Regions from separate parts of the Streptomyces sp. NPDC093591 genome, predicted to be linked through region 1. Evidence: riboswitches for the same ligand, from Rfam matches in the RefSeq annotation. Region 1 holds a riboswitch; each other region holds the start of a gene.
What was found. Region 1 has a riboswitch for cyclic di-AMP ahead of ACIREI_RS39265 (M23 family metallopeptidase). Riboswitches for the same ligand answer to the same signal wherever they lie in the genome.
Positions count from the first base shown of each region.

Region 1 (7,522 bases):
GACCGTACGGCCGTGGCGGCCGGGTTCGGACTGCTGCGCCTGGCCGGAGCGCCCTCCCTGGGCTGGCTGGACGTGAAGACCTCCGGCGATGTCGAGGTGCCCGTCATCGAGGCCGCCGTCGACGAGGAGCTCGCCCGCTTCGCCGCGGACGGCCCCACCGCCGAGGAGATGGAGCGCGCACAGGCCCAGCTGGAGCGCGAGTGGCTGGACCGGCTCGGCACCGTCGCGGGCCGCGCCGACGAACTGTGCCGGTACGCGGTCCTGTTCGGCGACCCGCAGCTCGCCTTCACCGCCGTACAGCGCGTCCTCGACGTCACCGCCGAGGAGGTCCAGGCGGTGGCCAGGGCCCGCCTGCGCCCCGACAACCGCGCGGTGCTCGTGTACGAGCCGACCGCAGCCGAGGCAGAGGACCTCGAGGCAGCCGAGACCACCGACGAGAACGAGGAGTCGGCGCAGTGACCGAGCTCGCCAGCATGGACTTCCACCCGCAGCCCCAGGCCGGCGAGGCCCGGCCCTGGGCGTTCCCGGCGCCCGAGCGCGGCAAGCTGGACAACGGCCTGACGGTCCTGCGCTGCCACCGCCCCGGCCAGCAGGTCATCGCCGTCGAGGTGCTCCTGGACACGCCGCTGGACGCCGAGCCGAAGGGGCTCGACGGCATCGCCACGATCATGGCGCGCGCCTTCTCCGAGGGCACCGACAAGCACACCGCCGAGGAGTTCGCCGCCGAACTGGAGCGCTGCGGCGCCACGCTCGACGCCTACGCCGACCACCCCGGCATCCGCGTCAGCCTCGAGGTTCCGGTCTCCCGCCTGCCCAAGGCGCTCGGCCTGCTCGCCGACGCCCTCAGGGCGCCCCTGTTCGACGACGCCGAGGTCGAGCGCCTGGTGCGCAACCGGCTCGACGAGATCCCGCACGAGCTGGCCAACCCCTCGCGCCGCGCCGCCAAGGAGCTCTCCAGGCAGCTGTTCCCGGCGACCTCTCGTATGTCCCGCCCGCGTCAGGGCACCGAGGACACGGTCGCGGGCATCGACTCCGCGGCCGTGCGCGCCTTCTACGAGCGGCACGTGCGCCCCGCCACCTCCACCGTCGTGGTCGTCGGCGACCTCACGGGCGTGGACCTCGACGCCCTGCTGGGCGACACCCTGGGCGCCTGGACCGGCTCCCCGGCCCAGCCCCGGCCCGTGCCGCCGGTGACCGCGGACGACACCGGGCGCGTCGTCATCGTGGACCGCCCCGGAGCCGTGCAGACGCAGCTGCTGATCGGCCGCATCGGCCCCGACCGGCACGACCGCGTGTGGCCCGCGCAGGTGCTCGGCACCTACTGCCTCGGCGGCACCCTCACCTCCCGCCTGGACAAGGTCCTGCGCGAGGAGAAGGGCTACACCTACGGTGTGCGCGCGTTCGGGCAGGTCCTGCGCTCGGCCCCGGACGGCACGGGCGCGGCCATGCTCGCCATCAGCGGCTCGGTCGACACCCCGAACACCGGCCCGGCGCTGGACGACCTCTGGAAGGTCCTGCGCGGGGTCGCCGATGAGGGGCTCACCGACGCCGAGCGGGACTTCGCCGTGCAGAACCTCGTCGGGGTGGCGCCGCTGAAGTACGAGACGGCCGCCTCCGTGGCGAACACGTTGGCCGACCAGGTCGAGCAGCACCTGCCCGACGACTACCAGGCGACGCTGTACCAGCGGCTCGCCGCGACCGGCACCGTCGAGGCCACCGCGGCGGCCGTGAGCGCCTTCCCGGTGAACCGTCTGGTGACGATCCTCGTCGGCGACGCGGCCGAGATCCGGGAACCTGTCGAGGCCCTCGGCATCGGCGAAGTCACCGTCGTGGCAGCCGAGTAGCAGGCGGACACCGCGCCCGGACACCGCGCCGGGCGACGGCACGCACGCGTAAGGGGCCTTGGTGACTTCGAAGCCACCAGGGCCCCTTTATGCCCGAATTGAGGGAAAGGTTGCCTGTCTGGCCTGTGGGATGCGCTACAAAAGCCGCGATCCGTTTGGGGATTGAAAGTCGTGCCGCTTAGCGTCTTCCGGGCTGTCCGTCAGGCAGTGCGCCGCGCCCGCGGCACCGGACAGCCATCGCCGAGTCCCCGTACGGCGCGAGCCAGGGGAGCCGGGGACCCACCGTAGTCCCTGGGGTGAATCGGACGCCCGCGCAGCCGCGAGGGGGTCCGTAGGAGACCTTCCTGCTCCGAACCCGTCAGCTAACCCGGTAGGCGAGAAGGAAGGAAAGGACCAGCCACTTCATGGCGTTCACCTGCGCCACCGGGAAGAACCGTCCCACCGGGAAGCACCGTCGCCCCAGCCGGTTCGAACGCTCCACCGCCCGCGCGGCCGGCGTCGCGGCTCTCACCGCCACCGGCGTCATGGGCACCCTCGCCGCCCCGGCGCTCGCCGCCGAACCCGCCGCCGAGCAGACCGGCCTCATCCCCGTCGTCACGATCGAGGACTCGATCGCCGACCAGATCGACGCCCAGGCCGCCGCCCAGGAGCAGGCCGCCGAGGAGGCCGCGGCCCGGAAGAAGGCCGCCGAGGAGGCCGCGCGCAAGAAGGCGGCCGAGAAGGCCAAGCAGGAGCGCGAGGCCAAGGAGCGCGCCGCCCGCGAGGCCGAGCGCCAGCGCCTGCTGTCCTACGTCGCCCCGATCTCCGGCTCGTACGTCTCCACCGGCTACAAGGCCGGCGGCGCCGTCTGGTCCTCCGGCAGCCACACGGGCGTCGACTTTCACGCCGCCAGCGGCACCTCCGTCCACGCGGTCGGCTCGGGCACCGTCGTGGAGGCCGGCTGGGGCGGGTCGTACGGCAACAGCATCGTGATCAAGATGAACGACGGGACGTACACCCAGTACGGCCACCTGTCCTCCATAGGCGTCTCGGTGGGCCAGACCGTCACCCCCGGCCAGCAGATAGGCCTGTCCGGCGCCACCGGCAACGTCACCGGAGCGCACCTGCACTTCGAGGCCCGCACGACGGCGGAGTACGGCTCCGACATCGACCCCGTCGCCTACCTCCGCTCCCACGGCGTGAACGTCTGACGACGCAAGCTCCGCCTCTTGGGCCCCGGCTCCCCGAGCCGGGGCTTTCGGCGTTTCGGACGACCGGCTGTCCAAAAAATATCCATGGATTCCGACCCGCCATCGGAAATTCCAGCAGGTTGCAATAGAGTCACTGAACACACGTCATTCGTCGACGTTTCACGGGGATTAAGGCGGAGGTCGGTCATGCGTATTCCGGCGCACTCGGTATGCACCGCGATCCGGGACGACATCGTCGCCGGTGTCTACGAGCGCGGCAGCCGGCTCACCGAGGAACTCCTCGCGCGCCGATACGGCGTCTCCCGCGTCCCCGTGCGGGAGGCCCTGCGCACCCTGGAGGCGGAGGGCTTCGTCGTGACCCGGCGGCACGCGGGCGCGTGCGTGGCCGAACCGACCGAGCAGGAGGCCGCCGACCTGCTCGAGATGCGCACTCTCCTGGAGCCGCTCGGCGCCTCACGGGCCGCCCAGCGGCGCACCGAGGCCCATCTGAAGGTTCTGCGCGGCCTGGTCAGGCTGGGCCAGGAGCGGGCCAGGCGGGGCAACAGCGAGGATCTGCGCTCCCTGGGCGGCTGGTTCCACGAGACGCTGGCCCAGGCCTGCGGCAGCCCCGCCCTGACCTCGATGCTGACCCAGCTGCGGCACAAGATCGCCTGGATGTACGCGGTGGACGCGCCGGTCAACCCTGTGGAGTCCTGGACCGAGCACGGCGCGATCGTGGACGCGGTGGCGCGCGGCGACGGCGAACGCGCCCGTGCGATCACGGCAGTGCACACCGAACGCGCGATCGCCGCGCACCGGCTGCGGTTCGGTTCCACCGGTGAGCGCGCGGAGCGTGTGAGGAATTCGCAACATCCCGTAAACATGCCGAGCCTGCGACATTAACACGGGCGCCGTATACAAAGAGGTGATATTCGGTGGCGGGGAATTCCCGCTGCCCTTTTTCGGGTGCGGCCGTTAATTCTCACGGCTGTCCGCCTCAAAAGCGTGGCCGCCTGCCCGAAAACAGCGAAGCCGCGTCGGCCGGAAAGGCGGACGCGGCTTCACCGTTTGCTCGGCGGTCCCGCTCAGGTCGTTCAGACCGTCTCGGGAAGCTCCTCGAGGCCCTCGGAGACCAGCTTCGCCAGCCGGTCGAGGGCGGCGTCCGCACCCTCGGCGTCGGAGGCGAGGACGATCTCCTCACCGCCCTGGGCGCCCAGGCCCAGAACGGCCAGCATGGAGGCCGCGTTGACGGGGTTGCCGTCGGCCTTGGCGATCGTCACCGGGATACCTGCGGCCGTGGCGGCCCGGACGAAGATGGAAGCGGGGCGGGCGTGAAGGCCCTCGGCCCAGCCGACGTTGACGCGGCGCTCAGCCATGTGATGCTGCCCTTCGGTGTTCAGGGTTGTCTAGACCAGTTTCCCACACCCGTGAAGCATGCCGGGAGGGACAAAACGCCCCTCCTGAGGTGACCGTCGGGTCGCGGCCTCGACCCGCCATACGTCCTCCACAGACTGCCTCGCGCCGTTGTCGGACGCGAGCCGTACTCTGGGCCCCATGCAGAGCGCCTCGGACCGGCACGAGTACCCCGCCCACTGGGAAGCCGACGTGGTGCTGCGCGACGGCGGCACCGCACGCATCCGCCCCATCACCGTTGATGACGCCGAGCGTCTGGTCAGCTTCTACGAGCAGGTGTCGGACGAGTCGAAGTACTACCGCTTCTTCGCGCCCTACCCGCGTCTGTCCGCGAAGGACGTCCACCGCTTCACGCACCACGACTTTGTGGACCGGGTGGGACTCGCGGCCACAGTGGGCGGCGAGTTCATCGCAACCGTACGCTACGACCGGATCGGCGCCGACGGAATGCCCGCGTCGGCACCCGCCGACGAGGCCGAGGTCGCCTTCCTCGTCCAGGACGCCCACCAGGGGCGCGGCGTGGCCTCCGCCCTCCTCGAACACATCGGCGCGGTCGCACGCGAGCGTGGCATCCGCCGCTTCGCCGCCGAGGTACTGCCCGCCAACACCAAGATGATCAAGGTGTTCACCGACGCCGGGTACACCCAGAAGCGCAGCTTCGAGGACGGCGTCGTACGCCTGGAGTTCGACCTGGAGCCGACCGACCGCTCGCTCGCCGTGCAGTACGCGCGCGAGCAGCGCGCCGAGGCGCGGTCCGTGCGGCGGCTGCTGGTACCCGGCTCCGTCGCCGTCATCGGCACCGGCCGCACGCCCGGCGGGGTGGGCCGCAGCGTCCTCGGCAACATCAGGGACGCCGGTTTCACGGGGGCGCTGTACGCCGTGAACAAGGCGTTCCCGGAGGACCTCAAGGAGCTCGACGGCGTGCCCGCGCACCGGTCCGTGCGGGACATCGAAGGGCCCGTCGATCTCGCGGTGGTCGCCGTGCCGGCCGAGTACGTCCCCGAGGTGGTCACCGAGTGCGGTGAGCACGGGGTGCAGGGGCTGGTCGTGGTCTCCGCCGGGTACGCCGAGAGCGGGCCCGACGGGCGCGAGCGGCAGCGCGCACTCGTCCGGCACGCACGCGCGTACGGCATGCGCATCATCGGCCCGAACGCCTTCGGGATCATCAACACCTCCCCCGACGTACGGCTGAACGCCTCCCTCGCGCCCGAGATGCCCCGCCCGGGCCGGATCGGGCTGTTCGCGCAGTCCGGTGCCATCGGGATCGCGCTCCTGTCCCGGCTCCACCGGCGCGGCGGCGGGGTCACCGGGGTCACCGGTGTGTCGACCCTCGTCTCGTCGGGCAACCGGGCCGACGTCTCCGGCAACGATGTCCTGCAGTACTGGTACGACGACCCGGACACGGACGTCGTACTGATGTACCTGGAGTCCATCGGCAACCCGCGCAAGTTCACCCGCCTCGCCCGGCGTACGGCGGCCGCGAAGCCGCTGGTCGTGGTTCAGGGGGCGCGGCACGGTGGCGCGGCGCCACAGGGGCATGCGGTACGGGCCACGCGCCTGCCGCACGCCACGGTGTCCGCGCTGCTGCGGCAGGCCGGCGTGATCCGGGTGGACACGATCACGGAGCTGGTGGACGCGGGGCTGCTGCTCGCGCGTCAGCCGCTGCCGGCCGGGCCGCGCGTGGCGATCCTGGGCAACTCCGAGTCGCTGGGGCTGCTGACGTACGACGCGTGCCTGTCCGAGGGGCTGCGGCCGTTGCCGCCGCTGGACCTGACGACGGGGGCGTCGGCCGCGGACTTCCGGGCGGCGCTGGCCCGCGCGTTGGCGGACGACACCTGCGACGCGGTGGTGGTGACGGCGATCCCGGCGATCGGCGAGGTGTCGCCGGGGGACGAGGAGCTGGCGGAGGCGCTGCGGTCGGCGGCCGAGGCGGTGCCGGGCAAGCCGGTTCTCGTGGTGCACGTGGAGCTGGGCGGGCTGGCGGAGGCCCTGTCGGCCGCGGCGAGCACCGCACCCCAGGCGGGCAGGACGGCGCCCCGCGTCGGGCTCCGCGCCACCCACCCGTTCCGCCCCCTGGACTTCCCGGCCGAGACACCCCCCGAACGGCCGGACCCCGCTGAGAACGCCCCCCGCCTCATCCCCGCCTACCCCGCGGCCGAACGCGCCGTCCGCGCCCTCGCCGAAGCCGTCAAGTACGCGCAGTGGCGGCGTGAGGCGGCCGACCCCGGGAAGGTGCCGGAGTACGAGGACATCGACGAGAAGGGCGCCGCCCGGCTCATCGACGGGCTGCTCGCGCGCGGGCAAGGGCTCACCCTCGGCACGGACGAGACCTGTGACCTGCTCGGCAAGTACGGCGTCCAGGTGCACCGCGCCCTGCACGCCCCCACCCCCGACGCCGCCGCGGACGCCGCCCGCACCCTCGGCTACCCCGTCGCTCTCAAGGCCACCGCCCCGCATCTGCGCCACCGCGCCGACCTCGGCGGCGTCAGGCTCGACCTGGCCGACGAAGAACAACTGCGGCGGGCGTACGCCGAGTTGACCGAGCTGTTCGGCAGGCCGGAGGAGCTGCGGCCGGTCGTGCAGAGCATGGCACCGCGCGGCGTCGACACCGTCGTACGGGCCGTGATCGACCCGGCGGCCGGCGCCGTACTGTCCTTCGGGCTCGCCGGCGCCGCCTCGCAGCTGCTCGGTGACACCGCGCACCGGCTGATCCCGGTCACCGACCGCGACGCGACCTCGATCGTCCGCTCGATCCGGACGGCACCGCTCCTGTTCGGCTGGCGCGGCTCCGCGCCGGTGGACACGCCTGCCCTGGAGGAGCTGCTGCTGAGGGTGTCGCGGCTGGTCGACGACCACCCGGAGGTCGTCGCGGTCACCCTGGAGCCGGTCGTCGTCGCCACGCACGGCGTGAGCGTGCTCGGCGCCTCCGTACGCCTCGCGCCACCGCCCGCCCGCGACGACCTCGGACCGAGGACGCTCCCGACGTACTGAGACCGCGGCGAGCGGTGCCTCGCAGTCAGTGGGCCCCCGTAGGATGGGCGTCATGGCCAAGACCAGTACGACGACCCAGGGGCTGCGTGCGGCGATCGAGCGCAG
Region 1 is NZ_JBIWIY010000023.1:95,686-103,207, forward strand. It holds gene ACIREI_RS39255 (M16 family metallopeptidase) at 1-459, shown strand, start outside; gene ACIREI_RS39260 (M16 family metallopeptidase) at 456-1,844, shown strand; cyclic di-AMP (ydaO/yuaA leader) riboswitch at 2,073-2,235, shown strand; gene ACIREI_RS39265 (M23 family metallopeptidase) at 2,249-3,034, shown strand; gene ACIREI_RS39270 (GntR family transcriptional regulator) at 3,221-3,916, shown strand; gene ACIREI_RS39275 (HPr family phosphocarrier protein) at 4,108-4,389, opposite strand; gene ACIREI_RS39280 (GNAT family N-acetyltransferase) at 4,568-7,417, shown strand; gene ACIREI_RS39285 (DUF5998 family protein) at 7,470-7,522, shown strand, end outside.

Region 2 (7,522 bases), on a different contig from region 1:
GCCACGCTGCAGGGCGAACCCGGCAAATACGTGGTCTGGCTGGACGAGCTGACCGGCCATCTCGGCGCGGGCGGCCTGGACCTCCGGCTCCTGGGGCGGCTCAACGAGCTCGGTGCCGTCGTGCTCGCGACGATGAGCCCCGACGAGTACTACCGGCGCCGGGCCGGGACCGCCCCCGGAGACCGGGTCGTCGCCGCGGCCCGCACGGTGGAGCTCGGGCGCGAGTGGAGCGAGGCGGAGCTGGCGCGGCTGGCGGCGCTCGACGACCGGCGGGCGTATCCGGCGTACATGTGGAGCGGCCGGGAGGGGGTCGCCACGTACTTCGCCGTCGGACATCACCTGTTCGACGAATGGCGTCGCGTGGGAACCCAACTGGAGCACCCGCGTGGGCAGTTACTGGTCCGGGCGGCGATCGATCTGGCTCGCTGCGGGGTCACGGGAGCGGTGCCGGCCGAGCTGCTCAGGAGGGTCCAGGAGCTGTACCGGGCGGAGGACCGGGAGTCGTTCGAGGACGCCCTGGCCTGGGCGACGGCGCCGATGTTCGGGGTTTCGGGGCTGCTCGTGGCGGGCGAGGAGGAGGGCACCTGGCGGGCGTACGGGGCGCTCGTCTCGGAGGCGCTGAGGTCGGGCGGCGATCTGGAGCCGGTGCCGGACGAGGTGTGGTGGACGCTGCTCGACGCGGCCCGCGAGCCGGACGCTCCGCTGGACTTCCCGGCTGTCCTGGACGCGGCCCGCACCGCGTTGCACGACCGCGTGGAGGCGGGGGACGTGGCGGTGGCGCTGGGGTTCGCTCGGCGCACCGAGGGCGACGAGCGTGAGGGGTGGCTGCGGCGGGCGGCGGACGCGGGGGATGCGGGGGCGGCCGTGGAGCTGGCGGAGATTCTGCGGGGGCGGGGGGAGGAGGGCGGTGCGCTCCCGTATCTGGAGCGGGCGGCTGCGGCGGGCAGCGCGAAGGCCGCGGCGTGGCTGGGCAGTCTCTTGCGGGAGCGGGCCGAGTACTGGCTGCGCGCGGCGGCGTCGGCGGGTGAGGGGGACGCGGCGCAGGAACTGGGCGACATGCTGGTGGGGCCCGGACGTGAGGAGGAGGCGCTGTGCTGGTACCGCAAGGCCGCGGCGGCGGGCCGCCGCGAGGTCGCGGGCAGTCTCGGCGTTCTGCTGTACCACTGGGGCAGGAAGGAGGACGCGGAGGAGTGGCTTCGGTATGCGGCGGCGTGGGGTGACGCGCGCGCCGCGAACCACCTCGGGCTTCTTCTCGAAGATCGGGAGGGCGCCGACCGTGTGTCCCTCTACCGGCAGGCGGCGGAGGGCGGCGACGCGTCCGGGGCGGTCAACCTCGGCGTCGAACTGGAGGAACTCGGCCGGGACAAGGAGGCACTGTCGTGGTATCTCGCGGGCCACGCACGGGGAGCCACTGAGGTCGAGTCGCTCATCGCCGAGCTACTGGAGAAGCGGGGGAAGGTCACGGAAGCCGAGGAGTGGCGCCGCAAGGCGGAAGCCGCAGACCCGGAAGGCCTCCTCGAAAGGCTCCCCCCACCACCGGGCAGTACCCCGGCCGACGCTCCGGATACCGTCAAGGAGTGACCAACCAGCCCCACCCCCCGGCCCCGACCACCCCCCAGGCCCCCGAACTCTTCACCTGGGAGTTCGCGACGGACCCCTACCCCGCCTACGCCTGGCTCCGCGAGCACGCGCCGGTGCACCGCACCCGCCTCCCCAGCGGCGTGGAGGCCTGGCTGGTCACCCGCTACACCGACGCCAAGCAGGCCCTCGCCGACGCCCGCCTGTCCAAGAACCCGGCCCACCACGACGAACCCGCCCACGCCAAGGGCAAGACCGGCATTCCGGGTGAGCGCAAGGCCGAGTTGATGACGCACCTGCTGAACATCGACCCGCCCGACCACACCCGCCTGCGCAGGCTCGTCTCCAAGGCCTTCACCCCTCGCCGCGTCGCCGAGTTCGCCCCTCGGGTGCAGGAGCTCACGGACCACCTCATCGACGGGTTCGCGCAGAAGGGGAGCGCCGACCTGATCCACGAGTTCGCCTTCCCGCTGCCCATCTACGCCATCTGCGATCTGCTCGGCGTCCCCCGCGAGGACCAGGACGACTTCCGGGACTGGGCCGGCATGATGATCCGGCACCAAGGCGGACCCCGGGGCGGCGTCGCACGGTCCGTGAAGAAGATGCGCGGCTATCTCGCCGACCTCATCCACCGCAAGCGCGAGGCACTCCCCGACACCCCCACCCCCGGCGAGGACCTCATCTCCGGCCTCATCCGCGCCTCCGACCACGGCGAGCACCTCACCGAGAACGAGGCCGCCGCCATGGCCTTCATCCTGCTGTTCGCCGGCTTCGAGACGACGGTCAACCTCATCGGCAACGGCACCTACGCCCTGCTCACCCACCCCGAGCAGCGCGCCCGCCTGCAGACCTCCCTCGCCGCGGACGAGACCGCCCTCCTCGAAACCGGCATCGAGGAACTCCTGCGCTACGACGGCCCCGTCGAACTCGCCACCTGGCGCTTCGCCACCGAACCGCTCACCATCGGCGGACAGCACATCGCACCCGGCGATCCGGTCCTCGTCGTTCTGGCCGCCGCCGACCGTGACCCGGAGCGGTTCACGGACCCCGACGTCCTCGACCTCGGCCGCCGAGACAACCAGCACCTCGGCTACGGCCACGGCATCCACTACTGTCTCGGCGCCCCGCTCGCCCGCCTGGAGGGCCAGACCGCCCTCGCCACGCTCCTCACCCGGCTGCCGGATCTGGAACTCGCCGTGGATCCTGCCGAGTTGCGTTGGCGGGGCGGCCTCATCATGCGCGGACTGCGTACGCTTCCGGTGGAGTTCACCCCTGTTGGGTGAGTACGTCCACCGGCGCAAACGTGACACGCGCTCAAGTCTGTGATCTTCACGTGATCTGCGCGGCATTAACTTGTGACAAGTGATCGTCTGCCTATACGTTCACGGATCAATGACGGCGCCCAGGTTTCAAGCGCCGCGGTCACCGTTGTCTCGCGAAAGGTCCCCGCATGCTCTCCGGGAACGGTCGTCACCGTCGCCCCCGTCAAGCTCCGGCGCTCCTCGTCGCGGCCGGAGTGACCGGGTCCGCCATCGCCATCCCGCTCCTCGGCGCCACGGGCGCGAGCGCGGCCGAGGGCACCGTGTGGGACAAGGTGGCCGACTGTGAGAGCGGCGGCTCCTGGAGCGCCGACAACGGCGACGGCCACTACGGCGGACTGCAACTGACCCAGGACGACTGGGAGAAGTACGGCGGCCTCGACTACGCCTCCAGCCCCAACCTGGCGAGCCGCTCCCAGCAGATAGCCGTGGCCCAGGACATCCTCGCGGACCAGGGGACCAGCCCTTGGGGCACCTGTGCGGTGCTCAACGGGCTCACCCAGAAGTCCGGTTCGGTCGACCTCGACACCGGCGTCGAGGAGGACTCGCCCTCTGAAGTGTCCGGATCATCCGGATTGCTCGATTCATCCAACTCGTCGAGTTCATCGAGTTCGAATTCATCGGACTCGTCCGATACGGCGGACACGTCTGGCGACTCCTCGAATTCCTCCGACTCCTCGAACTCGCCGAGCGGCTCTTCCGGCGGCTCGTCCGAATCGTCCCCAGATTCCTCTCCTTCTTCCTCTTCGCCCTCTTCATCCTCTACGACGGACAACTCCTCGAAGTCCGATACATCCGCGAACACGAGCGCCTCACAGTCGCCTGACGGCTCTCCCATAGAGACGCCCGAGAGTGACAATCAGGACAACTCGGAGCAGGGAGAGGGCTCCCGGAGCCTCGTCGACACCGGGGCCATCGACTCCGGAACGACCGGCTCCGGGCGTCATCGTGGGCCCAGTGCCGACGAGAGCGAGGCGACCGAGAGCGCCGTCAAGTCCTCCGGCCGCCATGCCTCGTACACCGTCCGCGCCGGCGACACTCTCGCCTCCATCGCCGACTCCCTTGAGCTCGACGGCGGATGGTCCGCGCTGTACGACGCGAACAAGCGGGCCATCGGGACTGACGCGAACCACATCTTCCCCGGTCAGACCCTGGAAGTCCCCGCCGAATAAGGGGCGAACAGGGTGAAAAACAGCCCGAGTTCACGTCATGATTCGCGCTGAATGTCCGCTTTGAATGCAGTGAGAGATAGATCTCAGAAGCCCTGATCGTCTTTGAAATTCCCCGAATCGCGTGGCTACGGTCATGACCGCTCGTCACCACGAGCCCCGGCTGCCGCAACGCCGAATCCTGCCAGCGGCCGTACGGGAACAGTCGTCGCGTAAAGCGCCGTAGGCAGGAGCGGGGGACCCAAGGTAAGCGCCGGGTCCGGCAGTTGAGGCCCTTCGGGGCCGCACGGCCGGAGTCGGCTAGGGGTGAAGCCGCGCATCAGGAGCCGAAAGGCGACGTGCGCGGCCGGGCAACTCAACCGGCCCGAACCCGACAGCTCACCTCGCAGGCGTCGGTGAGGGGATCTCTCCATGCTGTTTTCCAGCAAGGGCAAGCACCGTCGTCCGTCCAAGGCCGCTCGCGCCATAGCCGTCGTCGGTGTCACCGGCGCCGCCGCCGTGGCCGCCCCGCTGATGGCGGCCGGCAGCGCCTCCGCCGCCACCGCCTCCGAGTGGGACGCCGTCGCCCAGTGCGAGTCCGGCGGCAACTGGTCGATCAACACCGGCAACGGTTACTACGGCGGTCTGCAGTTCTCCGCCTCCACCTGGGCCGCGTACGGCGGCACGGCGTACGCCTCCACCGCCGACCAGGCCACCAAGGCCCAGCAGATCGAGATCGCCGAGAAGGTCCTTGCGGGCCAGGGCAAGGGCGCCTGGCCGCACTGCGGCACCGGCCTGTCGAGCGCCGCCTACAACGGCTCCGGCTCCTCGTCGAGCGGCTCCTCGCAGAGCAGCGAGAGCACCACCCGCTCCACCGAGCAGCAGTCGGCCTCCCGCTCCAGCGAGCGTCCCGCCACCAAGAAGAGCACCAAGACCGTCACCACCCCGACCGGCGAGAAGGTCAAGAAGGGCGACGGCGAGTACAAGGTCGTCAAGGGTGACACCCTCAGCTCGATCGCCGCGGAGCACGGCGTCAAGGGCGGCTGGGAGAAGCTCTTCCAGCTGAACAAGGACATCGTCGAGGACGCGAACCTGATCTACCCGGGTCAGCAGCTGCACCTGAAGTAGTACCGACAGCTGAACCACAGCGCCCTCACATCCGTGGACCTCATAGTGGAGGTCCCGTGAGGGTCACCCCCCGTCCCCCACGGGCTCCCCGCTCCGGTGCGTCTTCCCCCGTACGCACCGGGGCGGGGCTTTTTCTTTCCCTGTATGTCACCCACCCTTTGTTCCGGCAGTGAACAATGGGTACGGTTCGGTCCTGTCCACGGGACGGTCGGTCGGCTGCCGACGTCCCCGAGGCGGTTAGGCTCTAGTCGCAAGGCTCACAGCCCCGCACTACCAGCGTCACATCCACGAAGGAGATGCTCGTGCCGTCCATCGACGTCGTCGTAGCCCGGGAAATCCTCGACTCGCGAGGCAACCCCACCGTCGAGGTCGAGGTCGGCCTCGACGACGGCAGCACGGGTCGTGCCGCCGTTCCGTCCGGCGCCTCCACCGGCGCCTTCGAGGCCATCGAGCTCCGCGACGGCGACCAGAACCGCTACCTCGGCAAGGGTGTCGAGAAGGCCGTCCTCGCCGTCATCGAGCAGATCGGCCCGGAGCTCGTCGGCTACGACGCCACCGAGCAGCGCCTGATCGACCAGGCCATGTTCGACCTGGACGCCACCGACAACAAGGGCTCCCTCGGCGCCAACGCCATCCTCGGCGTCTCGCTCGCCGTCGCCCACGCCGCCTCCGAGGCCAGCGACCTCCCGCTCTTCCGCTACCTGGGCGGCCCGAACGCGCACCTGCTGCCGGTGCCGATGATGAACATCCTGAACGGCGGCTCGCACGCCGACTCCAACGTGGACATCCAGGAGTTCATGATCGCCCCGATCGGCGCGGAGACCTTCTCCGAGGCCCTGCGCTGGGGCGCCGAGGTCTACCACACCCTCAAGAAGGTGCTGAAGACCAAGGGCCTGTCCACCGGCCTCGGTGACGAGGGCGGCTTCGCCCCGAACCTGGAGTCCAACCGCGCCGCCCTCGACCTCATCGTCGAGGCCATCAAGCAGGCCGGTTACGTCCCCGGCGAGCAGATCGCCCTCGCGCTGGACGTCGCCGCGTCCGAGTTCTACAAGGACGGCAGCTACGAGTTCGAGGGCAAGTCCCGCTCGGCCGCCGAGATGACCGAGTACTACGAGGAGCTCGTCTCCGCGTACCCGCTGGTCTCCATCGAGGACCCGCTGTACGAGGACGACTGGGACGGCTGGAAGATCATCACCGACAAGCTCGGCGACAAGGTCCAGATCGTCGGCGACGACCTGTTCGTCACCAACCCCGAGCGCCTGGCCCGCGGCATCGAGGAGGGCGCCGCCAACGCCCTGCTCGTCAAGGTCAACCAGATCGGCTCGCTGACCGAGACCCTGGACGCCGTCGAGATGGCCCAGCGCAACGGCTTCAAGTGCATGATGTCCCACCGCTCCGGCGAGACCGAGGACGTCACCATCGCCGACCTCGCCGTCGCCGTGAACTGCGGTCAGATCAAGACCGGTGCCCCGGCCCGCTCGGACCGCGTCGCCAAGTACAACCAGCTGCTGCGCATCGAGGAGATCCTCGACGACGCCGCGGTGTACGCCGGCCGTAGCGCCTTCCCGCGCTTCAAGGGCTGAGTAGTGGCCTCGTAGGAAGCGTCGTACGTACGTCCCCGTACTCGGTCCCGTACCGTGTGCGGGGACGTACGCGTGTGAAACGGGAGGCGGGACATGGCCGTGAAGGACCGGGACCGGTTCTCCACCGCGACCAGGATCCGGTTGCTCGGAGAGCAGACGGCGGCCCGCGTCTACCGCTCCCAGACCAAGCGGCAGGCCCGGCGCTCCAGGCTCACCGGACGGGCCGCGCTGCTCGCGCTGGTCCTGTGCTCGCTGGTCGTGGCGCTCGCCTACCCCATAAGGCAGTACGTCTCCCAGCGCGCCGACGTCGCCGACATGCAGCGGCAGAAGGAAGAGGCCGCCAAGCGGGTCGAGCAGCTGCGCGACCTCAAGGCACGCTGGCAGGACGACGCCTACGCCGAGCAGCAGATCCGGCAGCGGCTGCACTATGTGATGCCCGGGGAGACCGGTTACGTCGTGATCGACCCGGACGCGGCCAAGCAGTCGCGGACCGAACTGGGCGCGGCCGACCGGCCCTGGTACACGAACATCTGGGACGGGGTCGACAAGGCCGACGCCGCCGATCACTGAGCCCAGCGAGAACCGATAGAAAGACAGGCATGCAAACGCCCCCGCCGCCCACCCCGCGCACCGAACCCACCGACGCGGACGTCGAGGCCTTCAAGCAGCAGCTCGGACGTCCGCCGCGCGGGCTGCGCGCGATCGCTCACCGGTGCCCGTGCGGGCAGCCGGACGTGGTCGAGACGGCTCCCCGGCTGCCCGACGG
Region 2 is NZ_JBIWIY010000005.1:326,812-334,333, forward strand. It holds gene ACIREI_RS13740 (hypothetical protein) at 1-1,581, shown strand, start outside; gene ACIREI_RS13745 (cytochrome P450) at 1,578-2,861, shown strand; gene ACIREI_RS13750 (transglycosylase family protein) at 3,029-4,069, shown strand; cyclic di-AMP (ydaO/yuaA leader) riboswitch at 4,275-4,473, shown strand; gene ACIREI_RS13755 (transglycosylase family protein) at 4,478-5,173, shown strand; gene eno (phosphopyruvate hydratase) at 5,470-6,756, shown strand; gene ACIREI_RS13765 (septum formation initiator family protein) at 6,850-7,326, shown strand; gene ACIREI_RS13770 (DUF501 domain-containing protein) at 7,356-7,522, shown strand, end outside.
Region 2: it holds a riboswitch for cyclic di-AMP, as region 1 does, so the genes downstream of both, ACIREI_RS13755 (transglycosylase family protein) here and ACIREI_RS39265 (M23 family metallopeptidase) in region 1, are expected to answer to the same signal.

Region 3 (7,522 bases), on a different contig from region 1:
CGCGCCGCACCAGCCCGTCCTTCTCCAGGCGCGTCACGGCGTACGTCAGCCGGCTGCGGGTGATCTTCAGTCCTTCCGCGAGATCGGTCATGCGCAACCGGCGCTCCGGAGTCTCGGACAGGGTGGCGAGGATGGAGTAATACAGATGGGGCATGCCGGCTTCCTGCTGGAGCTGCCGGTCCAGCGCGTCCTCCACGAGGGCGGCGGAGGCGATGTAGGCGCGCCAGGCGCGCTGCTCCTCGGGAGTGAGCCAGCGAGTCGTCATGCCCCCAGTGTAGGTTTGTTTCAAACTTGAACCAAGCCCGAGTTTTCCCCGACCGAGCCGGAGAGCGCGCCGATGCCGTCGTACCCCTACGTCCTGCTGTCCGCCGCGGTCTCGCTGGACGGCTACCTCGACGACACCACCCCCGAGCGCCTGCTCCTGTCCAGCCCGGCCGACTTCGACCGCGTCGACGAGGTACGGGCCTCCGTCGACGCGATCCTCATCGGCGCCGGCACGATCCGGGCGGACAATCCCCGGCTGCTGGTGAACTCGGCCGAGCGGCGGGCCGCGCGGGTGGCGGCGGGCAAGCCGGAGTATCCGCTCAAGGTCACGGTCAGCGCGTCCGGCGAGCTGGATCCGGCGGCGAACTTCTGGCACACGGGCGGCGCGAAGATCGTCTATACGACGGAGAAGGGCGCGGAGCGGCTGCGGCGGACGCCGGTCGCGGCGGACGTGGTCGCACTGGGCGCGGACCTGGACTGGCGCGGGCTGCTGGCGCATCTGCGCGAGGTGCGCGGCGTCGAGCGGCTGATGGTCGAGGGTGGCGGCACGATCCATACGCAGTTGCTGCGGCAGGGCCTCGCGGACGAGGTGCAGCTGGTGCTGGCGCCCCTGTTCGTGGGGGATCCGGACGCGCCGCGGCTGTTCGGGCCGGGCGGGTATCAGGGCGGGCGGCTGCGGCTGCTGGAGACGCGGCGGATCGAGGACGTCGTCCTGATGCGCTACGAGCCGACGGCGCCCGGCGTCGGCGCCCTTCCCTCCGCCGCGGACCGGCACTGGCTGGCACTGGCGTGTGACCTGGCCGCGCAGTGCCCGCCCTCGGCGACCGCCTTCAGCGTCGGGGCGGTGGTCGTGGCGGCCGACGGCACGGAGCTGGCGCGGGGGCACTCCAGGGAGGGCGACGATCCCGTGGTGCACGCGGAGGAGGCGGCGCTGGCCAAGATCGCGGCCGGTGATCCGAGGCTGGCATCGGCGACGGTGTACAGCAGCCTGGAGCCGTGCACCCGCCGGGCCTCCCGTCCGGCGCCCTGCGCGCGGCTGATCCTGGAGGCGGGGGTGCGGCGGGTGGTGACGGCCTGGCGGGAGCCGGACACGTTCGTGGTGGGCGCCGACGGGAGCGGGTTGCTGGCGGGGGAGGGGGTGGATGTCCTGGTCCTGCCGGAGTACGAGGAACGGGCAAAAGCCCCGAATACCCACCTGCTGCCGTGACGCCGGGAAAGGCGTGTGCTTTCTGTCCTGCGGATGGCGTACTATTGAGTCATCGCCGCGGGGTGGAGCAGCTCGGTAGCTCGCTGGGCTCATAACCCAGAGGTCGCAGGTTCAAATCCTGTCCCCGCTACTGAAACTCAGGGCCGGAACCAATTGGTTCCGGCCCTGAGTGTTTTCCGCGATGATGCGCGAAGATTTTCCGACTCGCTCGCCGCCCCCGGTTCGGCAACCCTGGTGAGGTGGAGGAACGGCGGATCTCGTACGCACGCCGGTTCGTCCGGCTGCTCCCCGCCCTGCTGATCGCGGCCGGGGGCGCGTACGACTACACACGCCCACCGACTTCACCGGCGCTCCCTTCTTCACCGCCGCGCCCCTGGTGGCCGCCCCGCTCTCCTCGCTGCGCGGCACGGTGCTCACAGGCCTCGCCGCCTTCGCCGTACTGCTCACGCTCCGCCTCATCCTCGGCGGCATCTCCCGGGCGGAGGTGATCACCGAGCTGGTCACCGTGGTCACCGTCGCCGTGCTCGCCGTCCTCGTCAACGTCCTCGTCCGGCGCAGCGGCGAGCGCCTCGCCTCCGCCCGGGAGATCGCCGAGGCCGCCCAGCGCGCCGTACTGCCCGAGCCCGCCGAGCGGATCGGCGGTGTCCAGATCGCGGCACGGTAGAGGCCGCGCAGGAGGGCGCCTCCATCGGCGGCGACCTGTACGCCGTGGAGGACACTCCGCACGGCGTCCGGCTCGTCGTGGGGGACGTGCGCGGCAAGGGCAAGGGCAAGGGCATGGGCGCGGTCGCGGCGGTCGCCGTCGTCATCGGGGCCTTCCGGGAGGCCGCCGAGCAGGAGGTCACGCTGGAGGCGGTGGCGCAGCGGCTGGAGCGGGCGCCGGCGCGTGAACGCACGCGGCGCGAGGGGATCGAGTCCTCCGAGGGCTTCACCACCGTCGTCCTCGCCGAGCTGCCGCACGGCGACGGGACCGTGCGCCTCGTCAACCGAGGGCATCCACCGCCCCTGCTGCTGTACGCCGACGGCGCCGTGCGCCCGCTGCACGCCCCCGAGCCCGCGCTGCCGCTCGGCATGGGTGAGCTCGGCGCCTGGCCCGACCGGGCCCAGGAGGCCGGCTTCCCGAGCGGTGCCACGCTGCTGCTGTACACCGACGGTCTGTCCGAGGCGCGGGACGACAGGGACCGGTTCTACGACCCCGAGGCGCGGCTCGCGGGACGGGACAACGCCTGCCGCAAGCCGGCCGCGCTGCTCGACGTGCTCGCGGCGGAGGCGCGCAGGCACTCCGGGGGCGGCATGGCGGACGACCTGGCTCTCATGGCCGTACACCGACCTTGATCGTTGTCACCGGACGTGACCGGGCGACCGCCCTCCGCATAACAACTGACATACCGTCAATACCTGTGTGGTCCCTGAGTCCTGGCCAACTCGCCCGATTTAGGCCGCTCATGACCCGTAAGTCCAGGCGAGAATCGTTAATGATCAAGCGGAACAGCTTGGAATCCACACCCCGCGTCTATTAACGTTCGATAACGCAGCGCGGTCGTCCCAGCCGTCACAAGAGGCGGCTCCGTGCGCACGCGCCGAATCCCGCAAGGGAACCGGGGAACCACCACCTTGGGGTGAATCGCATGGATGCCGCCGTGAACTCACGGCCGGTATACGCGCGTAGGAGACCTTCCTGCTCCGAACCCGTCAGCTAACCCGGTAGGCGAGAAGGAAGGAAAGGAGCACGCCCACGTGGCGTCCAACAGGCCTGCCCAGCAAGCCCCGTTCGTGCCGAGCCAACGCGGTACCGACACCTTCGGCTACGACCGCTACCGCACCGACGAGGGCCCGTTGGAGGAGTGGAACCCCACCGCGGAGTCCATTCGTCCCGTTCGCGGCAGGCATCGCGTCTCCAAGCAGCGCGGCGGGGGACTCGCCCGCAGCTCCACGGTTCTCGGCGTCGGTGTCATAGCCGCCGTCGGCGCGGGCGGCATGGCCAGCGCGAACAGCGGCAAGCCGCCGGTCGCCATCACCATGCCGGACCTGCCCCTCATCTCCGACGACGACTCCTCCGCGGCCGCCGAGGACACCGCGACCGCGCTGAGCAGCATGGGCGCGGCGACCGAGGAGACCACGCAGGGCACCACCGACGCCGGTGAGGCGCTGCGCAGCCGGATCATCGCGCAGGCCGAGCTGCAGCAGGACCAGATCGACAACAAGGCCGCCGCGGCCGCCGTCGCCGCTGCAGAGAAGGAGGCCGCCGCCGCGGCCGCCAAGGCGGAGAAGGAGGCCGAGGCCAAGGCCGCCGCCGCGAAGGCCAAGGCCGAGGAGGAGGCCCGCAAGAAGGCCGAGGCCGAGCGCCTCGCCGAGCTGGCCAAGCAGTTCACGCTGCCGACCTCCTCGTACACCATCACCTCGACCTTCGGTCAGGCCGGCGCCTACTGGTCCTCCGGCTACCACACGGGTCTCGACTTCGCCGCCCCCACCGGCACGCTGATCAAGGCGGTTCACTCCGGCACGATCACCTTCGCCGGCTGGGACGGGTCCTACGGCTACAAGACGGTGCTCACCCTCGACGACGGCACCGAGCTCTGGTACGCGCACCAGTCCTCGATCAGCGTGAGCGTCGGCCAGAAGGTCAGCACGGGCGACGTCATCGGCCGCGTGGGCGCCACGGGCAACGTGACCGGCGCACACCTGCACCTCGAGGTACACCCCGACGGCAGCACGAGCGGCATCGACCCGCTGGCGTGGCTGCGCGGCAAGGGGCTCACGCCCTGAGGTTCCCCCACTTCTGATCCCCGGCGGTCCTGACGGCAACCCCCCGACGTCAGGGCTGCCGGTTTTCCGGAGCGCCGGGGCCGCTTGTTTACGGGAACTTTGCGGCGGACCCGGAAGAACGGCCTCTGCCAAGAGCGTTGGCAGGGAGCATGACTGCTTCCCTGCGCAAGCTCGGCTCCTCCGACCTCGAGGTCTTCCCGCTCTCCCTCGGCGGCAACGTCTTCGGCTGGACCGCCGACGAGACCCAGTCCTTCGCCGTCCTCGACGCCTACGCGGCGGCGGGCGGCAACTTCATCGACACGGCCGACTCGTACTCGGCGTGGGTCGAGGGCAACGTGGGCGGTGAGTCCGAGACCATCATCGGCAAGTGGGTCAAGGCGCGCGGCAACCGGGACGACGTCGTGATCGCCACGAAGGCCAGCCAGCACCCCGACTTCCAGGGCCTGACCGCGGCCAACATCAAGGCCGCCGCCGACGCCTCCCTGCGCCGCCTCGGCACGGATCACATCGACCTCTACTACACCCACTTCGACAAGCCGGAAGTGCCGGTCGAGGAGATCATCGGCGCCCTGGACGAGCTGGTGAAGGCGGGCAAGGTCCGGCACATCGCCGCGTCCAACATCTCGGCGGAACGGCTGGCGGCCTCCCTCGCCTTCTCCGACCGCGAGGGCCTGGCCCGGTATGTGGCTCTTCAGCCCCACTACAACCTGGTCTCCCGCGACACCTACGAGGGCGAGCTCCAGAACCTCGCCGAACGCGAAGGCCTCGCGGCGGTCCCGTACTACGCCCTCGCGTCCGGCTTCCTCACGGGCAAGTACCGCGCCGATACGGCGGTACAGAGCCCGCGCGCCCAGGGCGCCGGCAAGTACCTGGAGACGGAGCGGGGCCAACGGGTGCTGGCCGCGCTCGACGAGGTCGCCCAGGCCCACGCGGCCCCCGTGGCCACGGTGGCCCTGTCCTGGCTCGCGACCCAGCCGACGGTAGCGGCCCCCATCGCCTCGGCCCGGACACTCGAACAACTGCCGGCGCTGCTGGGAGTGGCCGAGCTGACCCTGACGGACGAGGAACTGGCGAACCTGACGGAGGCGTCCGCCTGAGGCACTGCCATTCCTAGCCCCCACCCACCCGTAGGGGGCTTGGCCCTGCGGCGCTGACCTCGCTTCTCGGCGCCGGCCCGTGCATTTCAGCCCGTCCGGCGTTTGAGGACGAGGCCCGTTCAGGGCCGATGCGGGGGTCTGGGGGCGGCAGCCCCCAGGAAGCGCGGGGTCGAAGGGGCGGCAGCCCCTGGGGGATGGGACGGGTAGGGGCGGCGGGGGCGAGGCAACGAGGTCGACACCCCGAGCCGCTCCAACCCCGCCGCTCACGTCCGATACGGGTTGTACGCGGGATACGGCGCCGCCCCGTACCGGTCCCCGTACGGCTGCCCATACGACGGCCAGTAAACCGGCACCGGCGCCCCATACCCGTACGCCGACCAAGCCTGCGCGGCCCCCGCATGCTCCAGCGCCGGCCGCGCCACCTCCCGACGCCGCCACAACTCGTGCAGCAACTCCCGCTCCCGTACGACGAAGTCGGCGCCGGCCCGCCCACGCCGCCCCCGATGCCGTAGAAACGCCAACGACGTGGCGTACGCCTCGTACTGCGCCACCCCCCGAGCCGCAGCCCGCCCCCCACGCCGCCGCGCATACTGCCGTGCCGTCCGCCTGGCCCGCATCGAGCCGAGCACGAAGGGCTCGCCCGGCGTCAGCCACCCGGCGACGACATAGGCGGGCAACTCCTCGCGCACGGTCCGCAGCTCGCGCTGCCGGGTCCAGATCACCAGCCACGTCAGCAGCCCGAACGCGGGCACCATGAAGGCCGCGTACACCGCGAAGAAACCGAACTCCCCGAAGGACGACGAGCCGTTCCACAGCGCGTGCATGCCCATGGCGAGCAGCAGCCCGGAGAAGGGAAGGAGGACGCGCCGCACATGCTGCCGGTCGCCCGACAGCGCGGCGATGCCGAAACCGATACCGGTGAGGACCGTGAAGAGCGGGTGCGCGAAGGGCGACATGATCACGCGGACGAAGAAGGTCGCCGCGGTCACGGAGGCGATACCGCTGTCGCCGGAGAGCTGGTCGGTACCGAAGGCGGTGCCGAGGTAGAGGATGTTCTCGGTGAAGGCGAAGCCGGTGGCGGTGACCCCCGCTATCACCACGCCGTCGACTATCCCGGTGAAGTCCCGTCGGCGGAAGAGAAAGACGAGCAGCACGGCCGCGGCCTTCGCCGTCTCCTCCACGACGGGCGCTATGACCGTCGCGCCGAGAGTGTCCGCGTGCGACGGATCGGCCGTCGCGGTCGCTATCCATCTGGTCGCGAAACTGTTGGCGACGATCGCTATCAGCGCCGCCGCGCAGGCGCCCCAGGCGAACGAGAACAGCAGATTGCGCCAGGGCCCCGGCTCGACCCGGTCCAGCCACCGGAAGGAGGCGACGAGCAGTGGCACGGGCAGGACGGCGAGCCCGAGCCCGACCAGGAACCCTTCGGTGCCGGTCTGCTCACGTACCAGGGCGAGGATGACCAGCCCGGAGAGCGCGAGCAGGGTGCTGAGCGCGCCGTAACGCACCCACCGCTGCTGCCACCAGTGCGCGTGCCGCCGTGCGCCGCTGGCGGGGCCGGTGGGGGGCGTCGGGTACGGGGGACAGGTGGCCACGGCATTGACCCTAACGAGGCAGGGGCGCCGCCCGCAGCAGCGCGAGGGGCTCTGGCGCCGGTGGGGGGTTGCTTCGGTGCTGCTGTAGACGCTCTTGTCGGTACTGTTCGCCCGGTCGTCGGCCGGATGCTCTTCCCATCCGGTGGTCCGCCGGAGGTTCGTGCCATCCGTTGGCGGCCGAATGTTCGTCCCATCCAGTCGTCCGCCGGATGTTCTTCCGCTGCTCCTACCGCTGTACGCGCCGGAAGAGCAGGTCGTTCACCACATGACCCTTGTCCAGTCCCTGCCCCTCGAAACGGGTCAGCGGCCGGAACGGGGGACGGGGCGCGAAACCGCCGTCTTCCTGTGTGTTCTCGAAGTCGGGGTGCGCGGTCAGCACTTCGAGCATCTGTTCGGCGTACGGCTCCCAGTCGGTGGCGCAGTGCAGGAGGGCGCCGGGCCTCAGCCGGGTCGCGGCGAGGCTGAGGAACTCGGGCTGGATGAGCCGCCGCTTGTGGTGCCGCTTCTTGGGCCAGGGGTCGGGGAAGTAGACGCGCAGCCCGTCGAGCGAGTCGGGGGTGAGCATCTCGCGCAGCAGGATGATGGCGTCCCCG
Region 3 is NZ_JBIWIY010000022.1:19,241-26,762, reverse strand. It holds gene ACIREI_RS38065 (MarR family winged helix-turn-helix transcriptional regulator) at 1-265, opposite strand, end outside; gene ACIREI_RS38060 (dihydrofolate reductase family protein) at 338-1,471, shown strand; tRNA gene ACIREI_RS38055 (tRNA-Met) at 1,528-1,601, shown strand; partial or broken gene ACIREI_RS38050 (PP2C family protein-serine/threonine phosphatase) at 1,711-2,806, shown strand; cyclic di-AMP (ydaO/yuaA leader) riboswitch at 3,040-3,197, shown strand; gene ACIREI_RS38045 (M23 family metallopeptidase) at 3,209-4,237, shown strand; gene ACIREI_RS38040 (aldo/keto reductase) at 4,387-5,334, shown strand; gene ACIREI_RS38035 (PrsW family intramembrane metalloprotease) at 5,598-6,929, opposite strand; gene trmB (tRNA (guanosine(46)-N7)-methyltransferase TrmB) at 7,156-7,522, opposite strand, start outside.
Region 3: it holds a riboswitch for cyclic di-AMP, as region 1 does, so the genes downstream of both, ACIREI_RS38045 (M23 family metallopeptidase) here and ACIREI_RS39265 (M23 family metallopeptidase) in region 1, are expected to answer to the same signal.

Region 4 (7,522 bases), on a different contig from region 1:
GCTCGTGGTGTGCACGCTCGCCGCGTACGCGCTGGCCCGGCACCGGTTCCGCGGCCAGGCGGTGATCATGATGCTGTTCATGATGACGCTGATGCTCCCCGAGGAGGTCATCGCGATCCCGCTGTCGCTGGTCCTCGGCGACGTCCCGGTGGTCCATCTGGACCTCAAGGGCACGGTCTGGGGCGTGATCCTGCCGCTGGGCGCCTGGGGCTTCTCGGTGATGATGCTGACCGAGTTCATGCGGGACATCCCCGCCGAGATCGAGGAGGCCGCCCGCCTCGACGGCGTAGGCGAGCTCAGGATGCTGTGGCAGGTCGTCCTGCCGCTGTGCAAGCCCGCGCTCGGCGTGGCCGGCGTGCTCGGCTTCATCATGATCTGGGACCAGTACCTGCTGCCCCTGATCGCCGCCAAGGATCCCACCGACTACACGGTCACCGTCGCCCTGTCCATCCTGCGCACCGACCCCGAGGTCGGCTCCGGGGTGGTGCTGGCCGGTGCGGTCATCGCCCTGATCCCCAGCCTGATCGTCTATCTGCTCCTCCAGCGCTCGCTGGTCACCGGCATCGCGGCCGGGGCCACCAAGGGCTGAGCCAACCCCCCACGTTTGAGGCAGACATGAAGTTCCAAGGAGTGCTGTTCTTCCCGGTGACGCCGTTCGCCGCGGACGGGTCACTGGACGAGGAACGGCTCGCCCAGCACATCGACAGCGGCGTCGCGGCCGGTGCGGGCGGCGTGTTCGTCGCGTGCGGCACCGGCGAGTTCCACGCGCTGACGCCCGACGAGATCGAACGGGCCACGCGGGTCGCCGTCGAGACGACCGCCGGACGCGTCCCCGTCCTCGCCGCGGCGGGCGGCCCGCCCCCGGTCGCCCGCGACCAGTCCGCCCGCGTCGAACGCGCCGGCGCCGACGGCGTCCTGCTGCTGCCGCCGTACCTGGTGACGGCGCCGCAGCAGGGCCTGGTGCGGTACGTCGAGGAGGTCACCGCCGCCACCGACCTGCCGGTGATCTTCTACCAGCGCGGCGCCGCCCGCCTCACCGCGACCACGGCGGCCGAGATCGCCGCCCTGCCCAAGGTCGTCGGACTCAAGGACGGCTTCGGCGACATCGAGCGGATGCACCGCATCGTCCGGGCGGTACGCGCCGTACCCGGCGGCGAGGACTTCCAGTTCTTCAACGGCCTGCCCACAGCCGAGATGACCGCGCCCGCCTACCGCGGCATCGGCGTCGACCTGTACTCCTCGGCCGTGTTCGCCTTCGCGCCCGAGATCGCGCTGGCTTTCCACCGGGCGCTGGCCGAAGCCGACGAGGTGACGGTCAGCACGCTCCTCGACGAGTTCTACGGCCCCCTCGTCGAACTCCGCGACGAGGTCCCCGGGTACGCCGTGGCGCTCGTCAAGGCGGGAGTGACCCTGCGCGGCCTGGACGTCGGCGGCGTACGGGCGCCGCTGCTCGACCCCACGCCGGAGCATGTCGCCCGGCTGGCGAAACTCATCGACCACGGTCTGGAGGCGGTCCGCGCATGAGCACCACCGTCGGTACCCGGATCCGCGAGCTGATCGTCACCCCGATCGCCTTCCGCGACCCGCCCCTGCTCAACTCGGGCGGCGTCCACGAGCCGCTCGCCCTGCGCGTCATCCTCCAACTCGTTCTGGAGGACGGCACGGTGGGCCTCGGCGAGTCGCCGGGTGGCGTCGCCCGCCTGGAGCGACTTCAGGCCGCCGCGAAGGTGGTCGTCGGCATGGACGTCTTCGACACGACCGCCGTCTCGGCCGCGATCGACGCCGCCCTGCTGCCCACCGTGCCCAGCTCCCACGAGCGCGGCTGGACCACCTCGGCGGTGGAGGTGGCCTGCCTCGACGCGCAGGGCAAGCTGCTGGGCCGTCCGGTGAGCGACCTGCTCGGCGGGAAGGTCCGCAATTCCGTGCCCTTCGCCGCATACCTCTTCTACAAGTGGGCCGAACACCCCGCCCTCGACGGCCGCCCGGCGGTCGGCGACGACTGGGGCGAGGCGCTCGACCCCGCGGGGATCGTCGAACAGGCCCGGCTGATGCAACAGCGGTACGGCTTCCGCTCGTTCAAACTCAAGGGCGGTGTCTTCCCACCCGACGAGGAGATCGCCGCGATCAGGGCGCTCGCGGAGGCCTTCCCCGGCCAGCCGCTGCGCCTGGACCCCAACACGGCCTGGACGGTGGAGACTTCACGCTACGTCGCGCGCGAGCTGGACGACGTACTGGAGTACCTGGAGGACCCGACCGCGACCATCCCCGGCATGGCGGAGGTGGCGAAGGACTCGCCACTCCCCCTCGCCACCAACATGTGCGTGATCGCCTGGGAGCACCTGAAGCCGGCCATCGAGCAGAACGCGATCCAGGTGCTCCTCACCGACCACCACTACTGGGGCGGACTGCGCCGCACCCGTGAACTGGCCGCGGTCTGCGAGGCGTTCGGCGTCGCCCTCTCGATGCACTCCAACTCACACCTGGGCATCAGCCTCGCGGCCATGACCCACGTGGGCGCGGCCATCCCCCACCTCGACCACTCCTGCGACACGCACTACCCGTGGAACTCCGCCGACGACGTGATCGTCCCCGGCGCCCTGGAACTGCGCGACGGCGCGGTCGAGGTCCCCACCGGCCCAGGCCTCGGCGTGGAACTCGACCACGACGCCCTGAACCGACTGCACCGGCTGTACATCGACTCGGGCGTGCGCTCCCGCGACGACACCGGCTACATGCGGCGGATCCAACCGGGGTACGAACTCCGGCTGCCGCGCTGGTGACGGCCGGAGGCTTACGGCGACGGCATTGGGCGAACGGGTGGGGCCGCCCAATGCCGTTCCGTCGGCTCGGCGGCCGGGCTGGTCGAGTTCCGATCCGCATGGCCGACGTGGAGCTCGGCGGTGATGCGGTCGGAGAGCAGGTGAGGGCTGTCGGGATCGTCCGTCGTGAGGAACGCACCGCGGATGCCGGCCGCGGCCGGTGCGCAGGGCGAGGCCGGACGGCGCTGCGGCGCGCACCGGACACTGGCGCACCGGTAGCCGTTCGACGCCCATAAGGTGACCCCCGACCACACGACGGGAGGGGTGGAGGGCGTGGACATGGACGGCTCGACAGACGTGTTGGTGACCGGCGGCAGCGGGTTCGTCGGGAGTCATCTGGTCAAGCGGCTTCTGGAGCGCGGGTATCGGGTCCATGCCACCGTGCGCAGTACGGCCGACGCGGCGAAGGTGCGGCCGCTGCGGGAGATGCAGGAAGCGCGGCCCGGCCAACTGTCGTTGTTCGATGCGGACTTGCTGAAGGAGGGCTCCTTCGACGAGGCGATGAGCGGCTGCCGGGTGGTGTTCCACGTGGCGTCGCCGTTCCGCATGCCGGAGAAGATCGGGGACGGTCGACGGGACATGGTCGACCCGGCCCTGCTCGGCACACGCAACGTACTGGCCGCCGTCGAGCGGACGCCCACGGTCGACAGGCTCGTCCTCACCTCCACCGTGGGCGCGATCTTCGGGGACTACGCGGACGTACTGACCATGGACGACGCGGTGCTGTCGGAGCGGTACTTCAACACCACCAGCACGGTCGAGAACAACCCCTACCACTACGCCAAGACGGTCGCGGAACGCGCGGCGTGGGACGCGGAGGCCGCCCAGGGCCGCTGGCGGATGGTGTCGGTCAACCCGGGCCTGATCCTGGGCCCTTCCCTCACCCCGGCCTCGGAGTCCGGCAGCCTGTTCCTGCTGGAGGAACTGTTCAAGGGCTACTTCTTCTACGGCGCCCCGGACTTCAGCTTCACCACGGCGGACGTCCGCGAGGTGGCCGACGCGCACATCGCGGCCGCGGAGAACCCGGAGGCGAAGGGCCGCTACATCGTCGCCGACCGGACCATGACGTCCTTCCACGAGATGGCCCGCATCATCCGCACCCGCCACCCCCGCGACCTCCGCCTCCCGCGCACCGCCCTCCCCCACTGGCCGGTACGCCTTCTGGGCCCGGCCTTCGGTCTGACGCAGGACTACATCCGCAAACACCTCGGCATCCGCTTCCGGGTGGACAACAGCCGGAGCGTGAACGAACTGGGCATCACCTACCGTCCGATCGAGCAGACGGTCCTGGACCACTACAGCGCGTGGCGAAGTCAGCGCGCGGCGAGGTGAGTTCGGGCCTCGATGGACTCCGGGAGTCGAAGGTCACAAAAACGTATCGGACATTTCACATGTCAACCTTCACGAGAGGGACACAAGTTGGTTAGGTTACGCCTCAGGCCGCACGACGACCTCCGGCGAACCCCGTCGGGACGCGCGGCTTCCGCCGAGTCCGGTGCGCCCGCAGGGCCACTGGAGCCGGGGACCCAACCGAACTTGGGGTGAATCGGCCGACTGCCCTTCGAGGCAAGGGTCGTAGGGCACACCTTCCGGACCGACCGCCCGAACCCTCCCCCAGTACCTGAACGGTCTGGGGGGACCCCCACCGCTAACCCGGTAGGCGGAGCACGGAAGGAGTACGTCGCCCATGGCGCCGGAACGCACCGCGCGTCCGGGGGCTTTGAGCCTCCCCGGCATGCGCAATTCCGCACTCGCGTCGGCGGCCCTCACCTCTGTGGCCCTGCTCGCACAGACGGCCAACGCCGCCCCCTCCGTCGGGGACGAGACACCGAGCCGTGAGGAGGTCAGCCGGCGGGTCAGCTCCCTCTACGACCGGGCCGAGTCCGACACGGGAACCTTCAACGCCACCCGCGCGGCGGCGACGGGATCGCGCAAGCGAGCCGAACGGCCGACGGGCGCCGCAGGCACACCCGCCACCGCACCCCGGGGCGACGAGGGCAGGCGCGGCGACCCCGCTCTCGACCAAGTCGCCCGGCAGTGGTTCGACGCGGCCCGCTCCAAGCTGGGTCCGATCGTTCCGGCAGCGCTCCCAGCCGACAGAACGCCGGAGCGACCCGCCGAGGCACGGCGCGCCCGCCCGGCGGAGATTGCGGGGGACGGTCTCACCGACCGTGGGCGGGAGGCGCCCGGCCGCGCCGCACTGGAGCTGCCCGCCGCGCCGGTCGCCGAGTTGACGTCCGCTCCGGCGACGGGGACAGCGCCCGTGGCGGAGCTGACCTCCGGCCCGATCGCCGCCCTGCCTGCCGCTCCGACAGCCCCGCAGGAGACCACGCAGACCGACGCGAACGCCCAGTCGGCCCTTGCGCTGCCCACTCCGACCGCCGAAACAGCGGCCGAGCCCCAGCAGCGGTCCTCGCTACGGGCGGCCAAGGAGCAGAACCAGCACAAACTCGCCCGGGCCCGCGAGGTGCTGTCCGCGTACACCGCCCAGCAGGGCACGCCGCTCGCGGCCGCCGAGGCCCTGCCCGCCGCAGACACCTGGAGTGCCACCGCACCCCAGGTCCAGCCCTCGGCCGAGGCCCAGTGGCAGGCACTGCAGGCGCAGTCCGCAGCCGACCTCACCACGGTCCCGCCCGGCACGACGGCTTGGCCCACCCCGACGAGCCAGGCCCTCGACAGGAGCACCCCCCTCACCGCGACGGCCCCGCAGGACACACGAGCCGTACGAGCCCTCTCCTTCGCCCGAGCCCAACTCGGCAAACCCTGCGTCTGGGGCACGACGGGCCCGGACGCCTACGACGGTCCCGGCCTCACCCAGGCCGCGTGGAAGGCCGCCGGCATCACCCTCCCGCGCACCGCACCGGAGCAGGCGACGGCCGGCCAGGGAATCGCCCTCACCTACCTCGAACCCGGCGACCTGGTCCTCTTCCACATCGGCCACGTCGGCATCTACTCCGGCAACGGCATGATGATCCACGCCCCGGGACCCGGGGCAGTCATCCGCGAGGAGTCGATCCATTACGCCGGCGAGTCGGCGATCCACAGCGCGATACGGCCCGCCTGAGTGTGACTCGGCGGCCCATGGGTTCTGACTGTGCTTCCACGGAACCACAGTCAGAACCCCGTAGGCGCAGTGCGGCGTGTTGGCCGAGGGCCGGGCCGTCCGCTGCTGTTCAGTGCCGCACCCTGGTCGAACGCTCCCCGGCGGGCTTCCCAGCCGGAGACGCCCCACTCCGGTCGCCCCTGAGGCAGCCGATTCCGGTACAGGATCGACTTAGAACTCCTTGGCGCCGCCTGGTCTGGGCCCTCGGCGTGAAGCCGCAGATCGCCCGCCGCCGAGCACGGCTCCGGCCTGGGCACCCAACGCTGGGTCGTCGAGCGCGCGTTCGCCCACCTGCACTGGTTCCGCCGCCTGCGCATCCGCTGGGAGATACGCGACGACATCCACGAAGCGTTCCTCATTCTCGGATGCGCACGCATCTGTTGGCGGCGACTGCGCTCTGTGTGAAGCGGCGCCGCGAGCTAGTCACTCGCCGCCAGTCGGTTGAGAACTTCCATTGGAGTGAAGCTCCAGCCGACGAGGCGGTCCGCTCCAGTTGATGCCGATCATGTATCCCTCTCGGGCGGCATCAGGCAGATCGCGATCGCGCCAGGCATCCAGGGACATGGCTTCAACACGTAGCCCATGCCCCCAGATCTTTGCCGCCCTCTGGGCGCGGGCCGAGGTCGACCAGTAGGGGAGACTTCGCGTGCCGTCCGCGGGGGACACGGAAGCGCACGACGTCAGCGCACGACGTCCGGAGCACCATGAACCGGATCCGGGACGGTCGCCTCTACGAAGTCGCCGCGCTCAGTCCACCGGTTGGTCCGGGCTGTCGTCCGACCGCCACAGCCAGCGGAGGGCATCGGGAAGCAGGACACCGCCGTGGTTGGGGCTGTGGCCGCCGTCGCCCAGGACGAGGCGGAAGTCGTAGCCGGCTTCGGCGAGCGCGGCCGCGACGCGCAGGTTGTTGGCGAGCCAGTTTGCCTCGGGCTCGTTCCAGCGCAGGTCACGATGGCCCGCTTGCATGAAGATGCGCAGCGGCTTGCGAGGGACCTGGGGGATGAGTTCGGGGTAGGGGTTGCCGCCTGGCATCTGCGTGAAGCTGGACAAGTACCCGATCACCCGGCGGAATCTGTCCGGGCGTAGCCAGGCTGCGGTAAAGGCGCAGTTCCCGCCGCTACTGCCGCCGCAGATACCCCATCGGTCGGGCTCCTCGGCGATCGAGTAGTGCTTCATGACCTCAGGGATGATCTCTGTCAGGAGAAAGCCGACGTACCGATCGTCGTAGGCGTCGTACTCGGCGTTGCGGTTCTTCGGATGCTCAGCATCCGGGAAGACACCCGGGTCGACGAACACACCGATGGTGACCGGGATGTCACCGCGGTGGACGAGATTGTCCAGAACGATCGCGCCGCGGACCTCCCCTTCAGGATCCAGGTACCACCATCCGTCCTGGAACACCATCAACGACGCCGGCTCCGAGGGGTCGTACCGCGCGGGCACGTGCACCCAGAACTTCCGTGACGTTCCCGGGTAGATCGCGCTGTCGCTCCAGTCGAACTCGATCGTCTCACCGGCCCGTACGCCGGACTGCACGGCGGAGTCGGGGCCATGGGCGTAACGCACGTCCGACTGGTGAATCGGCAGCGGCTGGTAGGGC
Region 4 is NZ_JBIWIY010000001.1:159,422-166,943, reverse strand. It holds gene ACIREI_RS00735 (carbohydrate ABC transporter permease) at 1-589, shown strand, start outside; gene ACIREI_RS00730 (5-dehydro-4-deoxyglucarate dehydratase) at 616-1,524, shown strand; gene ACIREI_RS00725 (glucarate dehydratase family protein) at 1,521-2,780, shown strand; gene ACIREI_RS00720 (NAD-dependent epimerase/dehydratase family protein) at 3,099-4,151, shown strand; cyclic di-AMP (ydaO/yuaA leader) riboswitch at 4,294-4,498, shown strand; gene ACIREI_RS00715 (NlpC/P60 family protein) at 4,555-5,883, shown strand; partial or broken gene ACIREI_RS00710 (transposase) at 6,105-6,327, shown strand; gene ACIREI_RS00705 (alpha/beta hydrolase) at 6,670-7,522, opposite strand, start outside.
Region 4: it holds a riboswitch for cyclic di-AMP, as region 1 does, so the genes downstream of both, ACIREI_RS00715 (NlpC/P60 family protein) here and ACIREI_RS39265 (M23 family metallopeptidase) in region 1, are expected to answer to the same signal.